Regions from separate parts of the Dactylosporangium sp. NPDC051087 genome, predicted to be linked through region 1. Evidence: riboswitches for the same ligand, from Rfam matches in the RefSeq annotation. Region 1 holds a riboswitch; the other holds the start of a gene.
The links. Region 1 has a riboswitch for glycine ahead of gcvP (aminomethyl-transferring glycine dehydrogenase). Riboswitches for the same ligand answer to the same signal wherever they lie in the genome.
Positions count from the first base shown of each region.

Region 2: another riboswitch for glycine. It lies ahead of gcvT (glycine cleavage system aminomethyltransferase GcvT); the one in region 1 lies ahead of gcvP (aminomethyl-transferring glycine dehydrogenase).

Region 1 is NZ_JBVJIJ010000008.1:162,257-168,985, forward strand. It holds gene ACZ6TV_RS17225 (hypothetical protein) at 1-941, shown strand, start outside; gene ACZ6TV_RS17230 (hypothetical protein) at 1,021-2,067, shown strand; glycine riboswitch at 2,165-2,259, shown strand; gene gcvP (aminomethyl-transferring glycine dehydrogenase) at 2,333-5,155, shown strand; gene ACZ6TV_RS17240 (DUF5999 family protein) at 5,177-5,386, opposite strand; gene ACZ6TV_RS17245 (chorismate-binding protein) at 5,519-6,718, shown strand.
Region 2 is NZ_JBVJIJ010000026.1:65,223-71,951, reverse strand. It holds gene ACZ6TV_RS40350 (hypothetical protein) at 1-770, opposite strand, end outside; gene ACZ6TV_RS40345 (L-serine ammonia-lyase) at 1,158-2,513, opposite strand; gene gcvH (glycine cleavage system protein GcvH) at 2,519-2,878, opposite strand; gene gcvT (glycine cleavage system aminomethyltransferase GcvT) at 2,884-4,032, opposite strand; glycine riboswitch at 4,085-4,185, opposite strand; glycine riboswitch at 4,186-4,279, opposite strand; gene ACZ6TV_RS40330 (RNA polymerase sigma factor) at 4,409-6,421, shown strand; gene ACZ6TV_RS40325 (hypothetical protein) at 6,405-6,729, opposite strand, start outside.

The DNA of each region.
Region 1 (6,729 bases):
GGCTGGTGCTCGCCTGGCGCTGGCTGGTGCCGGTCGACCGGCGGGCGAAGGCGGTCCGGCTGGCCGGCGTCGACGCCGAGCGCCACCGCGAGCTCGTCGGGCAGGAGACCCGGCGACGGCTGGCCGAGGCGAGCGCGCACGACCTGTACCGCAAGGCCCGCGCCAGACTCGCCGGCCAGGAGGTGGGGCTGGCCGCGTACGACGTCGCGCAGCGGGACCTCGACCACGCCGCCCGGCTCCCCGCGCCGTCCGGACAGGGCATCACCACCGCCGACGCCCTGTCCACCGGCGGTGGCGCCGCGCCGTGGCCGAACGCCGTGCGGGCCGTCGCCTACGCCACGCCGGTCGCGGTGCTGCTCGTCGGCTACGAGACGTTCGCGCTGCTCGCCCCGGACGCCGGCGCGTCGGCGATGCGCGCGCGCACCCTCGCCGAGCTGGCCGAGATCGCGGCACACACCGCGCGCTGGTTCGTGTACGCGCTCATGTTCGGCTTCCTGTACCCGCTGCTGCGCGGCACCGCCCCGGTGACGAAGGCCGCCGCGTTCGCGGTCGCCCTGCTGGGTGTCGAGCTGCTCCCGATCTTCGACCTGTCCGCCCGGTCCGGCGGGGCGTCGTCGGTGCTGTCCCCGGTGTCCGGCCGCGAGCTGCTCTTCGCGGTGCTGATCCGGACGGGCCAGCTGGTCATGTTCGCCGGCGTGCTGAGCCTGCTGTGGGAGCGCTGGCTGACCCGGGCGGCCGGCTACTCGTGGGACCGGGTCCGCAACGTCCGCAGCGTGCGCGCCCTGGCCGCCCCGGTCGGCACCGTCGCGGCCGCCGTGCTCACCGCGGCGGGCACCGCCCTCGCCGGCGCGGCCGTGGCCGCACTCCTCGCCGCCGGCCCGGCGACGGACGGCGACCCCGCCTCCCGCCCCACCCCGACACCAGCCACCCCTGGCCGGTGACCGCGGGCGTCGGACAGGCCGTCCGGGTAGGGTGCCGACTGGTCCGTGAGGATCGAGGGCCCCGACCCGAGGAGATTCGTTGAAGCGCAGTGCCGCGCTCGCTGTCGTCGTCGTGTGTGCCGTGAGCGTGGCCGGGTGCGGCTCGTCGAAGGAGCCCAAGGCGGCGCCCGCGGCGGCCGCGTCCGAGGTGTCGCAGACGGCCGCGCCCGACGGCGCCGGGGGGCTGGGGTCCGTGAGCCCGTCCGCCTCGGCGAAGGGCCCGTGCACGGTCTTCCCCGCCGACAACGTGTGGCGGGCCGACGTGTCGAAGCTGCCGGTGCACCGGGACTCGGCGGCGTGGGTGGCGAGCATCGGGGCGTCGGCGAAGGCGCACCCCGACTTCGGCGCGGGCCTGATCGACGGCGCGCCGTTCGGCATCCCGATCACGACCGTCGGCGCCGGGCAGGCCGGCGTGAAGGTCGGCTTCGACTACGCCGACGAGAGCGACAAAGGTCCCTACCCGATCCCGCGCAGCGCCCGCATCGAGGGCGGCGCGAACGCCGACGGCGACCGGCACGTCATCGTCCACGACACGGCCGCGTGCAAGTCCTACGAGCTCTTCGACGCGCACCCCAACGCGGACGGCTCCTGGAAGGCGGGCTCCGGCGCCGTCTACGACCTGCGCCGCAACGACCTGCGCAAGGCCGGCTGGACCTCCGCCGACGCGGCGGGCCTGTCGATCCTCGCCGGGCTGGCCCGCGCCGACGAGGCCGGCGCGGGGAAGATCGGCCACGCGATCCGCTTCACGGCGCCGCGCACGAAGAACGCCTACATCTGGCCCGCCCGCCACGCGGCGTCCTCGTCCGGCGACGCCGCGCTGCCGCCGATGGGGGCCCGCTTCCGCCTGAAGGCGTCCGTCGACATCTCCAAGTTCCCTCCCCAGGCCCGGACGGTGGCGCAGGCGCTCAAGCAGTACGGCGCGATCCTGGCCGACAACGGCTCGCCGTGGTTCTTCTCGGGGACCCAGGACGACAAGTGGAGCAACGACCAGCTGAACGCGTTGAAGTCCCTGTCCGGCAAGGACTTCGAGGCCGTGGACAGCTCCCTGCTGATGGTGGATCCGAACTCCGCCCGCTGCCGCCCCTGAGTCATGGACCTAGCTTCCTAGGACGCCCTGGCGCGTGTGGTGTGGACCACGGGCGCGTGACCATAGTCGAAGAACCGGTAGATTAGGCAACGCCGGCAATACCCGCGCGGGAGAGATCGTCTGAACGTAAGGCGACGCCGAAGGGGCAAATCCTCCCCGGAACCTCTCAGGCAGAAGGACCGCGACGGGTTGGCACCTCTGGAGGCCACACGACAGAGGGGGAGGGACGCGCACCCCCGACCCCGGATCCGAAAGAGTGTGGCCAATGACCAGTTTCGCCAGCCGGCACATCGGGCCGTCGCCGGACGATCAGTCCGAGATGCTCAAGACCGTCGGATATGAGTCCGTCGAGGCGCTGATGACCGCCGCGATCCCCGGCTCGATCCGCTGGCACCAGCCGCTCGATCTTCCGCTGGCGGCGTCCGAGGCCGAGGTGCTGGGGGAGCTGCGCGCTCTCGCGGCGGCCAACCGGACCCTGGTCAGCATGATCGGCCTCGGCTACTACGGCACGCACACGCCGCCGGTCATCGTGCGCAACGTGCTGGAGGACCCGTCGTGGTACACGGCGTACACGCCGTACCAGCCGGAGATCAGCCAGGGGCGTCTCGAGGCGCTGCTGAACTTCCAGACGGTGATCACCGACCTGACGGGCCTGCCCGTCGCGGGCGCGTCGCTGCTCGACGAGGCGACCGCCGCGGCCGAGGCGATGACCCTGGCGAGGCGCTCGTCGAAGGTCAAGGCCGACGTGTACGTCGTCGACAAGGACGTCCTCCCGCAGACCCTCGCCGTCATCCGGACCCGCGCCGAGCCGCTGAACATCACCGTGCTGACCGTCGACGTCGACGAGGACCGGCTGCCGGAGGAGTTCTTCGGCCTGCACCTGCAGTACCCGGGTGCCTCCGGCGCCGTGCGTGACCTCGAGGCGCTGACGGCGGCGGCGCACGAGAAGGGCGCGATCGTCACCTTCGCCGCGGACCTGCTGGCCCTGTGCCTGCTGCGTGAGCCCGGCGCGGTCGGTGCGGACGTCGCCGTCGGCAGCGCGCAGCGGTTCGGGGTGCCGATGGGCTTCGGCGGGCCGCACGCCGGCTACATGTCGGTTCGCAAGGGCCTGGAGCGCACCCTGCCGGGCCGGCTCGTCGGCGTGTCGAAGGACGCGGACGGCGCCCCGGCGTATCGGCTGGCCCTGCAGACCCGTGAGCAGCACATCCGCCGGGAGAAGGCGACCAGCAACATCTGCACCGCGCAGGTGCTCCTCGCCGTGACGGCCAGCATGTACGCGGTGTACCACGGCCCGGACGGGCTGCGGGAGATCGCGTCGCGGACCCACGACATGGCGGTCCGGCTCGCCGCGGGCCTGCGCGCGGGCGGTGTCACGACTGAGCACGAGGCGTTCTTCGACACCGTGACGGCGGTGGTGCCGGGCCGGGCGCGGGAGATCACGCAGAAGGCCGCGGAGCGCGGGATCAACCTGCGGCACGTGGACGACGACCGGGTCGGGATCGCGTGCGACGAGACGACCACGTTCGGCCACCTGCGTGACGTCCTCACCGCGTTCGGGCTGGAGCACGTCGACGTCACGGCGCTGGACACCGCGGACGCGGTCCCCGCGCGGCTGCGGCGGGCCGGTGACTACCTGAGCCACCCGGTGTTCAGCTCGCACCGGTCGGAGACGGCGATGCTGCGGTATCTCAAGCGCCTCTCCGACATGGACTACGCCCTGGACCGGGGCATGATCCCGCTCGGCTCGTGCACGATGAAGCTCAACGCGACGGCCGAGATGGAGCCGATCACCTGGCCCGAGTTCGCCAACGTGCACCCGTTCGCGCCGGCGGCGCAGACCCAGGGGTACCGGCAGCTGATCGGCGACCTGGAGCGGTGGCTGGCGGAGGTGACCGGCTACGACGCCGTGTCGCTGCAGCCGAACGCGGGGTCGCAGGGTGAGCTGGCGGGTCTGCTCGCGATCCGCGCCTACCACCACTCGCGGGGCGACACGCAGCGCGACATGTGCCTGATCCCGTCCAGCGCCCACGGGACGAACGCCGCCAGCGCCGTCATGGCGGGCATGCGGGTCGCGGTCGTGGCCTGCGACGAGCTGGGCAACGTCGACCTCGGCGACCTCGAGGCGAAGATCGAGCTGCACCGGGACCGGCTCGCCGCGATCATGGTGACGTATCCGTCGACGCACGGCGTGTACGAGACCGGCATCTCCGACCTGTGCGCCAAGGTCCACGAGGCCGGCGGCCAGGTGTACGTCGACGGCGCGAACCTCAACGCCCTGCTCGGCTACGCGAAGCCGGGCCAGTTCGGGGCGGACGTGTCGCACCTGAACCTGCACAAGACCTTCTGCATCCCGCACGGCGGTGGCGGCCCCGGCGTCGGCCCGGTCGCGGTCCGCGCCCACCTGGCGCAGTTCCTGCCGTCACACCCGATCCTGGCCGGCAGCGCCCCGGTCGGGCCGGTGTCGGCGGCGCCGTGGGGCTCGGCGGGGATCCTGCCGATCCCGTGGGCCTACCTGCGGCTGATGGGCCCCGACGGCCTGGCGAAGGCGACCGCGACGGCCGTCCTGGCGGCGAACTACGTGGCGGCGCGGCTGCGGGGGCACTATCCCGTGCTGTACAGCGGCAGCGAGGGCCTCGTCGCGCACGAGTGCATCCTCGATCTGCGGGCGATCACGAAGGCGACCGGGGTCAGCGTCGCGGACGTCGCGAAGCGGCTGATCGACTACGGCTTCCACGCGCCGACCATGTCGTTCCCGGTGTCGGGGACGCTGATGGTCGAGCCGACGGAGAGCGAGGACCTCGCCGAGCTCGACCGTTTCTGTGACGCGATGATCGCGATCCGTGAGGAGATCGACCGCGTGGCGTCCGGTGCATGGCCGGCCGGGGACAACCCGCTCGGCAACGCCCCGCACACCGCCGCGGTGGTCACCGCCGACGAGTGGTCGCACGCCTACCCGCGCTCGGTGGCGGCCTACCCGGCCGGGGTGACGGTGGCGAAGTACTGGCCGCCGGTGCGGCGGATCGACGACAGCTACGGCGACCGGAACCTGGTCTGCTCGTGCCCGCCGGCGTCCGCCTTTGAGGAGTAACTGAATACGGAGCGTGACCGGTCAGGCCGCGTTGACGAGGACGTGCCTGGCCGGGCCGCGGTGCGGCTCGATCACGCTGCAGTCCGGGAGAAGCTCGCCGGTGTCCTCGAAGACGATCACTCCGTTGCACAGGAGGCTCCACCCCTGCTCGGGGTGCGCGGCCAGGATCCTGGCGGCTTCGTGGTCGAGATCGGCGGCTGAGGGACAGGGTGGTTGGTGCTGGCAGAGCATCGGGGTTCTCCGATTGAAGGGTTCCGTTGGGGCCTGTGTGGTTGTTCACATGACCAGTGATGCACGCTACTACGGCCAACGACACGTTTCCGAACGCGTCACGGCACAACTTGGAGATAATCCGCCATTCGTATGAGCACATTAGGACCGGTCGTCGGGTGCCGGCCCGGGTCGGTGGATCTTCACCCTCCCGGGTCGGCTCCAGCGTGCAGACCACATCTATGGGAGCGTTCCCGCATCGAGTGGCATTCCCGCGATGGGGGTGACCCGCTCGCCATCCTTTCGGCGTTCCTGATCGATGCCGGACTTCCCGTCTCCGATCTGTCCCGATCACACGCGGTGACGGACCCGGTGTGTGGCGCGGCGATCCTTCTGGCACCGCCGTCGATGGTCGCGTCACCGGCCCCGTCCGTGCCCGACCTCGTCGCCGTCGTCTACGCGCATTCGCCGTCCGCAGGTGTACGACCTGGCGGCCGCTCCGCCGCACCTCCGGGGGCGCCCGGGTCCGCCCCGCGGGTTGGGTTGTGGACCCCGAGCTGGACCACCGCGGCACACGCCGCCGCCGTCGAGTCGGTCCGCGCCGCGATCGCCCGGGGCGACGTCTACCAGGCCAACGTCGTCGGCCACGCCAGTGCCCCGTTCACCGGCGACCCCCGTGCCGCCCTGGCCCGGGTCGCCGCCCTGCCCGGCGCCCGCTACGGGGGAGTGCTGTCCGGCGACTCCTGGTGGGTGGCCTGCGCCTCCCCGGAGACCCTCGTCGAGGTGTCCGCCGGCCGCGCCGTGACCCGCCCGATCAAAGGCACCCGCCCCGCCACCGGCCAGGGCCGCGCGGAGCTCCTCGCCTCCGCGAAGGAACGCGCCGAACACGTCATGATCGTCGACCTGGAACGCAACGACCTGGGCCGTGTCGCCCGCACCGGCACCGTCCGCGTCGACGAACTGTTCGCGATCCGCCGCTGGTCCCGCCTCTGGCAGGCCGAGTCCACGGTCAGCGCCGACCTGGCCCCCGGCGTCGGCCTGCGGGAGCTCCTCGCCGCGGTCTGGCCGGGCGGCTCGGTGACGGGCGCCCCGAAGCTGGCCGCCATCGACGTCGTCAGTGCCCTGGAACCGGTCGGCCGCGGCCCGAGCATGGGCGCCGCCGGCTGGATCGGCCACACCCCGGACGGCCGCCTCCACCTCGACCTGGGCCTGACCATCCGCACGGTCGCGGTCGCCGGCGGCCTCGCCCACGTGTGGGCCGGCGGCGGCATCGTCTGGGACAGCGACCCGGCCGCCGAGGTGGCGGAGGCGGCCGCCAAGACCGCCCCCATCAAGGCCGCCCTGTCCGCCTGACGAGCCTGGCC
Region 2 (6,729 bases), on a different contig from region 1:
AGCCACCGCGCCGGGTCGCTGGCGACCGGGTCGAGCAACGGCAGGATCCTGTTCCAGTTCTCCGCGAGCCGCACCGCCTCCCACGTCGCGCGGGGCTCGGCGAGCCGCTCGTGCCGGCACCCGCACAGCAGCGGCACCTCGACGTACCCGTGCCGCCGCCCCCACCGCAGCACCCTGCCCGTCTTGCGCCGCGACCGCCACCCCCGCCCGCGCCGCCCGTGCTCCCAGACGATCTCCCCGGCGTCCACCCCGGGATGCACCAGCGCACACGCGAGTGCGTCGTGCGCGTGGTACCGCCCCTGGAACGCCGCCCGCGCCGCTCGCACCACGTCGTCCGCCGGGTACCCGCCCTGCCGCGCCAGGGCGAGCCGGGCGAGCTTCGTGACCGTGCAGGGAAACAACCCGTGCGCGACTGTGTCGCCGGGCCCGCCGAGCGCCAGCCCCCGCACCACGCCGAGCATCCGCGGCGGCACCGGCGGCACGTCCCCCTCCGGCGGGAACGGTCCTCGCAGGTAGCTCAGGAGCTCCTGGGTCGCGGGATCGTGCCCGAACGCCGCCCGCACCAGCCCCAGCAGCCGGGGGCCGGCCGCGACGCCGGCGAGGGTCAGCCGGTCGAGCGACAACCCCCGCACGACCTCCCACGCCGCCGCGTCGGTGTCCGCGACGTCGGCGCCGGGTCCCGCGACCTCCAGGGTCCAGTGGTCGGTGTCCCGCGGCCGCAGCCGCTCCACCGCCGCCCGCAACTCCTCCGCGGCAACAACCCGCTCCACGCCCCCAGTCTCCCACCACCCGTTCCTCATGATCCTGAAGACTTCGCGCGGTCACGGGCGCACGAACTCTTCCCGATCACGCCAACCCGCAATCGGCGGGGCACGCCCCGGGATCACGAGACAGCGCCTCCACGCGGCCTCCCCTCATGATCCGGAAGAGATCTTGCTGCCCTGGCGACACCAAGTCTTCCGGATCACGGAAAACGCACGCTCCCGGACGACCCGCGACACATGGGGACGGCGGCCGGCCACCGGGATGCTGCGCGCAGGCGCGATCCCGGCCAGCGCGGCACGCGCGGCTGTGCGCCGCTCGCGGCGCATCGGGGGTGTGGGGTGAGAATCCCCCACCCCGGCGGCCCGCCGCCGGCGCCAGCACAGCACAGCGGGTCAGCATTCGATGACGGTGACGGCCAGGCCGCCGCGGGCGGTTTCCTTGTACTTCACCGACATGTCCCGGCCCGTGTCTCGCATGGTGCGGATGGCCTTGTCGAGGGTCACCTTGTGGCTGCCGTCGCCGTTCAGGGCGAGCCTGGCCGCGTTGATCGCCTTGACGCTGGCGATGGCGTTGCGTTCGATGCAGGGGATCTGGACGAGGCCGCCGACCGGGTCGCAGGTGAGGCCGAGGTTGTGCTCCAGGCCGATCTCCGCCGCGTTCTCGACCTGGGCGGGGGTGCCGCCGAGGACCTCGCACAGCCCCGCGGCGGCCATCGCGCACGCCGAGCCCACCTCGCCCTGGCAGCCCACTTCGGCGCCGGAGATGGAGGCGTTGCCCTTGATGAGGATGCCGATGGCGGCGGCGGTGAGCAGGAAGCGGGCGACGCCGTCGTCGGTGGCGCCGGGGACGAAGCGGGTGTAGTAGTGCAGGACGGCGGGGATGATGCCGGCGGCGCCGTTGGTGGGGGCGGTGACGATGCGGCCGCCGGAGGCGTTCTCCTCGTTGACGGCGAGCGCGTAGAGGTTCACCCAGTCGAGCACGCGCAGCGGGTCGTGGCCCGCGGAGTTCTCGAGGTCGCGGAACAGTGCCGGGGCCCGGCGCGGCACCCGCAGCCCGCCGGGCAGGACTCCGTCCGGGGGGCGGGTGCAGCCGCGCTCGACGCATTCCTGCATGACGGACCACAGGTGCAGCAGGCCGGCGCGGGTCTCGGTGTCGGGACGCCAGGCGCGTTCGTTGGCGTACATGAGCGAGCTCACCGGCATCGAGAGGTCGCGGCACAGGGCGAGCAGCTCACCGCCGGTGGTGAAGGGGTGCGGCAGGACCGTGGTGTCGGCGACGATGCCGGTGTCGCCGACGACGAACCCGCCGCCGACGGAGAAGTAGGTCTTCTCCAGCAGCGTGCCGCCGTCGGGTGAGAAGGCGTGGAAGCGCATGCCGTTGGGGTGTTCGGGCAGGGATTTGCGCCGGTGCAGGACCACGTCGTCGTCGGCGGAGAACGGCACGAGCGTCCCGCCGGGGAGGCGGAGCCGGCCGGTGGCCCGGACGGCGGCGACCAGCTCGTCGGCGCCGTCGGTGTCCACCGTCGCCGGGTCCTCGCCGAGTAGGCCGAGGACGACGGCCTTGGCCGAGCCGTGGCCGTGGCCGGTGGCGCCGAGCGAGCCGAACAGCTCCGCCCGCACCCGGCCGACCGGGCCGGTGAGCGCTGTCGCGAAGCGGCGGGCGGCGCGCATCGGGCCGACGGTGTGCGACGACGAGGGGCCGATGCCGACGGAGTACAGGTCGAACACGCTCAGCGTCGCCGCGGCCACCCCGCTCACCCGACCAGGTCGGCGTAGGCGGCGGCGTCGAGGAGGTCGGGCGCGCCGGTGAGGTCGAGCTCGAAGAGCCAGCCACGCCCGTACGGGTCGTCGTTGACCAGCCCCGGTTCGCCGGCCAGCGCGGGGTTGACCGAGACGACGACACCGCCGGCGGGGGCGACGAGGTCGCTGACGGACTTGGTCGACTCGATCTCGCCGCAGGGCGTGCCGGCGGTGACGGTCGCCCCGACCTCCGGCAGCTGCACGTAGACGATGTCGCCGAGCGCGGCGGCGGCGTACGCCGTGATGCCCACCCGGCCGTCGTGCAGCCATTCGTGGTCGCGGGTGTAGCGCAGGTGCGGCGGGATCGCGGACATGGCGCTCATTTCTGCGAGGAGTGGAAGGGCAGCGGCACGACCGTGGCGGGGACGTGCTCGCCGCGGACGTCGACGGTGAGCGGGGTCCCGGGCGCGGACAGGCCGGCGGGCACGTAGGCCATCGCGACGGGATGGCCGAGCGTCGGTGACAGCGCGCCGCTGGTGACGGTCCCGGCCGGGGCGCCGGTCGCGGGGTCGAGCACCGCGTAGCCGGCGCGCGGCGCCCGGCGGGTGCCGGTGACGAGCCCCACCAGCACCTGACCGCAGCCCGGAACGCAGCCGGCGCCGTCATCCGGGACGCAGCCGGCGTCATCCGAAAGATCCGGGCCGCGGCCGCAGCCCGGCGCGTGGCCCGTCGCGTGCAGGCGGCGCAGCGCGGCGGCGCCGACGAAGTCCCGTTTCGTGAGGTCGACGACCCGTCCCAGCCCGGCCGCCGCCGGGGTGCGCCGGACGGACAGCTCGTGCCCGTACAGGGGCATCCCGGCCTCGAGGCGCAGCGTGTCGCGGCAGGCCAGCCCCGCCGGCACGGGCCCGCGCCCGAGCAGCGCCAGCCACACGAAGGTGGCGTCCCCGGCGCGGCAGGAGATCTCGAAGCCGTCCTCGCCCGTGTACCCCATCCGGGCCAGCAGCACGTCCCGCCCGGCGACCTCGAAGGGTTTGACGGCGTAGTACCGCAGCGGGCCCGGGCCGACCATCGACGCCGCCGACGGGCCCTGGACGGCGATGAGCGCCCGGTCGGCCGACATGTCGCGGACCGTGGCGTGGAAGCCGTCGGCGTGCTCGCGCAGCATGGCGAGGACCACGGCGGTGTTCGCGGCGTTCGCGACGATCAGGTAGCGGCGCTCCGCCAGGCGGTGGACGACCAGGTCGTCGAGGACGCCGCCGGTGTCGTGGCAGAGCATCGTGTATCGCGCGCGCCCCACCTCCACCGCCGACAGCCGCCCGACCAGGGCGTGGTCGAGGAAGCTGCCCGCCTCCGCGCCGGTGACCTCGAGCTGCCCCATGTGCGACAGGTCGAACAGGCCTGCGGTGCGGCGGACCGCGTGGTGCTCGGCGAGCTCGCCCGAGCTCTGGTAGCGCAGCGGCATGCGCCGGCCGGCGAAGTCGGTGAACGTGGCGCCCAGATCGCGGTGCACGTCGAACAGCGGTGTCACGAGAGGCTCCCTGGGTCCGGATGCCGTCGCGGACGGCACCCCTGCTGGGTGACCTCCCCGCTCTGTCATCGGAACCTGAGAGCTTCGCCGCCCGGGACGGGCGGTTTGCACCGTGGGTGCAGGACAGCTGTCGTCCTGACTTTCCAGAGTCGCCTGACCGCGGCGGTACCGATGCCTGAGAGATTCTGGGGAGAACGTTGCTCCTTCGGCGCCTCGGACTGACCGAGGGCTCTCCCGTCGCGGGTCGTGCAGCGCGATATGCGGTTGTGATCTGGACCGTAAGACCCGCCACCCCGCCCCGTCAAGCCCGGAAAAGTGTTATGACACGGGACCGGACGGCGTCTGCTGGAAGATGGGCGAACAGGCGGGAGCGAGCGTGGCACAGTCCGACGAGGTCCTCGTGGCGGCGGCCCGCGACGGTGACCGGGCCGCCGTGGAGGCGCTCGCCACGCGGTACCTGCCGCTGGTCTACTCCGTCGTCGGCCGGGGCGCCGACCGGGACCTCGACGTCGACGACATCGTCCAGGACGCGATGGTGCGGGTCGTGACGGGCGTCGGCGGGGTCCGGCAGGCGGAGCGCTTCCGGTCGTGGGTGGTGACGATCGCGCTGCGGCAGCTCGCCGACGCCCGCGCCGAGGCCCGCCGGGCGCGGCTGACCCGCGGCGACGACCCGCGGGACGCCGAGCGGGAGGACCCGTCGGCGGACTTCGTGGGGCTCGCCGTGCTGCGGCAGGTCCTGGACGGCGAGCAGCGGGAGATCGCGGAGGCGGCCCGGTGGCTGGACGCGTCGCACCGCACGGTGCTGTCGCTGTGGTGGCTGGAGGCGAGCGGTCATCTGACCCGCGCCGAGGTGGCCGCGGCGCTCGACCAGCCGGTCGCGCACGCCGGGGTGCGGGTGCAGCGGATGCGGGAGCAGCTGGACGTGGCCCGGTCGGTGGTCCGCGCCCTGGACGCCGCGCCGGGCTGTGCAGTGCTGCGGGACCAGACGAAGGGCTGGGACGGCGAGCCGGATCCGTTGTGGCGCAAGCGGATCGCCCGGCACGTCCGCGACTGTCCACAGTGCACGGAGCGGTCGCGCCGGCTCGCCGCGGCGGAGGGGCTCCTCGCCGGCCTGCCGCTGCTCGTCCCGCCGCCGTCCAGGACGGCGGGGTCCACGGTGCTGGCCGCGGTCGCGGGCGGGGTGACGGCCCTGGCGCTCGCGATCGGCGTGGCCGTGTGGCAGTGGCCCGCTCCGGCGCCGCAGGGTCCTCCGGCGGCGGCTCCCCCGGCGACGGCCCAGGTCCCGGCGCCGTCGCTGCCGCCGCCGTCCCCGTCCGGCTCCGCGGTGCCGCCGCCGGCTTCCGGGCCGCCGTTCTTCGCGTCGGTACCGGCGGTGCCCGGCGTGGCCGAGGTGACGGTGACGGGTGCGGTACGGCAGCAGCAGCGCGTGGCGGGCCGGGACAACGGCCAGAGCACCCGCTACGGCGACCGCTCGATCTGGATCTTCGACGACACCACGCTCAAGGACCCGTTCGGCTTCATCTCCAACAGCGGCGCCGCCACGAGGGACCTCGACGCCTCCGACGGCATCGACCTCACGTCGAGCGGCCCGGTCACCGTCGACGCCTCGCAGCCCCCGGTCGAGCTGATCACCCGCAACCAGGCCGAACGCGACTACGAGGCGCGGAACCCGGCGAGGTTCGCGTTCTGGCCCGGGCCGGTCGTCGCGGACCCCGCCCGCGGCCGGGTCCTCGTCCTCTACGGCAAGCTGTGCCGCGCCGCCGACCCCTGCACCGGCCCGATCGGCAAGGGCCTGGGCACCGGCATCGCGGCGATCGACATGACCTCCGGCGCGGTCACCCGCCTCACCGCCACCAACGGCCCGGCCGTGACCGGCCTCGAAGGCACGGACCGGACGATGTTCTTCCCGGACGGTGCCGGGTTCAGCGCCGCCGCCCTCACCGTCGGCGAGGTGCTCTACGTCTACGGCTCGTGCACGTACCAGGGCTGCAAACTCGGCAAGGTGCGCCTCGCGGACCTGACCGACCGTCGCAGGTGGACGTTCTGGACCGGGAAGGACTGGACCGCCGACCCCGCGAAGGGCGCGGTCACCGTCGCCGCCGGCGCCGCCGGGCAGACCGTGTTCTACGCCCCGGCGCTCAAGGCGTGGGTCAACACGTACATGCCGTTCGGCAGCAACGACATCATGTTCCAGGTGGGCGGCGCGCCGCACGGGCCGTGGTCGAAACCGGTGCGGGCGGCGACCGTCCCGGCGGGCGGCGACGCGGCGAACTACGCGTTGTTCGCGCATCCGGAGTACGCCCGCCAGGACGGTCTCGTGCAGTACCTGACCTACTTCAACCCGGCGAGCGGGGAGCAGCGCATCGCGCGGGTCACGTTCCGAAGGTGAGGCGCACCAGGCGTTGTTCGCCGCTGTCGGGGTGGAAGTACGAGAGGTACTGCACGAGCCCGTCGCGCCGCGCGTACTCCGGGTGCCCGAACAACGCGTAGTTGGCGGCCTTGCCGCCCTGGGTCGTCATCGCCCGCACCGGTTTCGACCACGGCCCGAACGGCGCGCCGCCGACCTGGAACATCACGTCGTTGCTGCCGAAGGGCATGAACACGTTGAGCCACGCCTTGAGCGCGGGGGCGTAGAACACGGTCTGCCCGGCCGCGCCCGGCGCGATCGTGACGGCGCCCGCGGCGGGATCGGTGCCC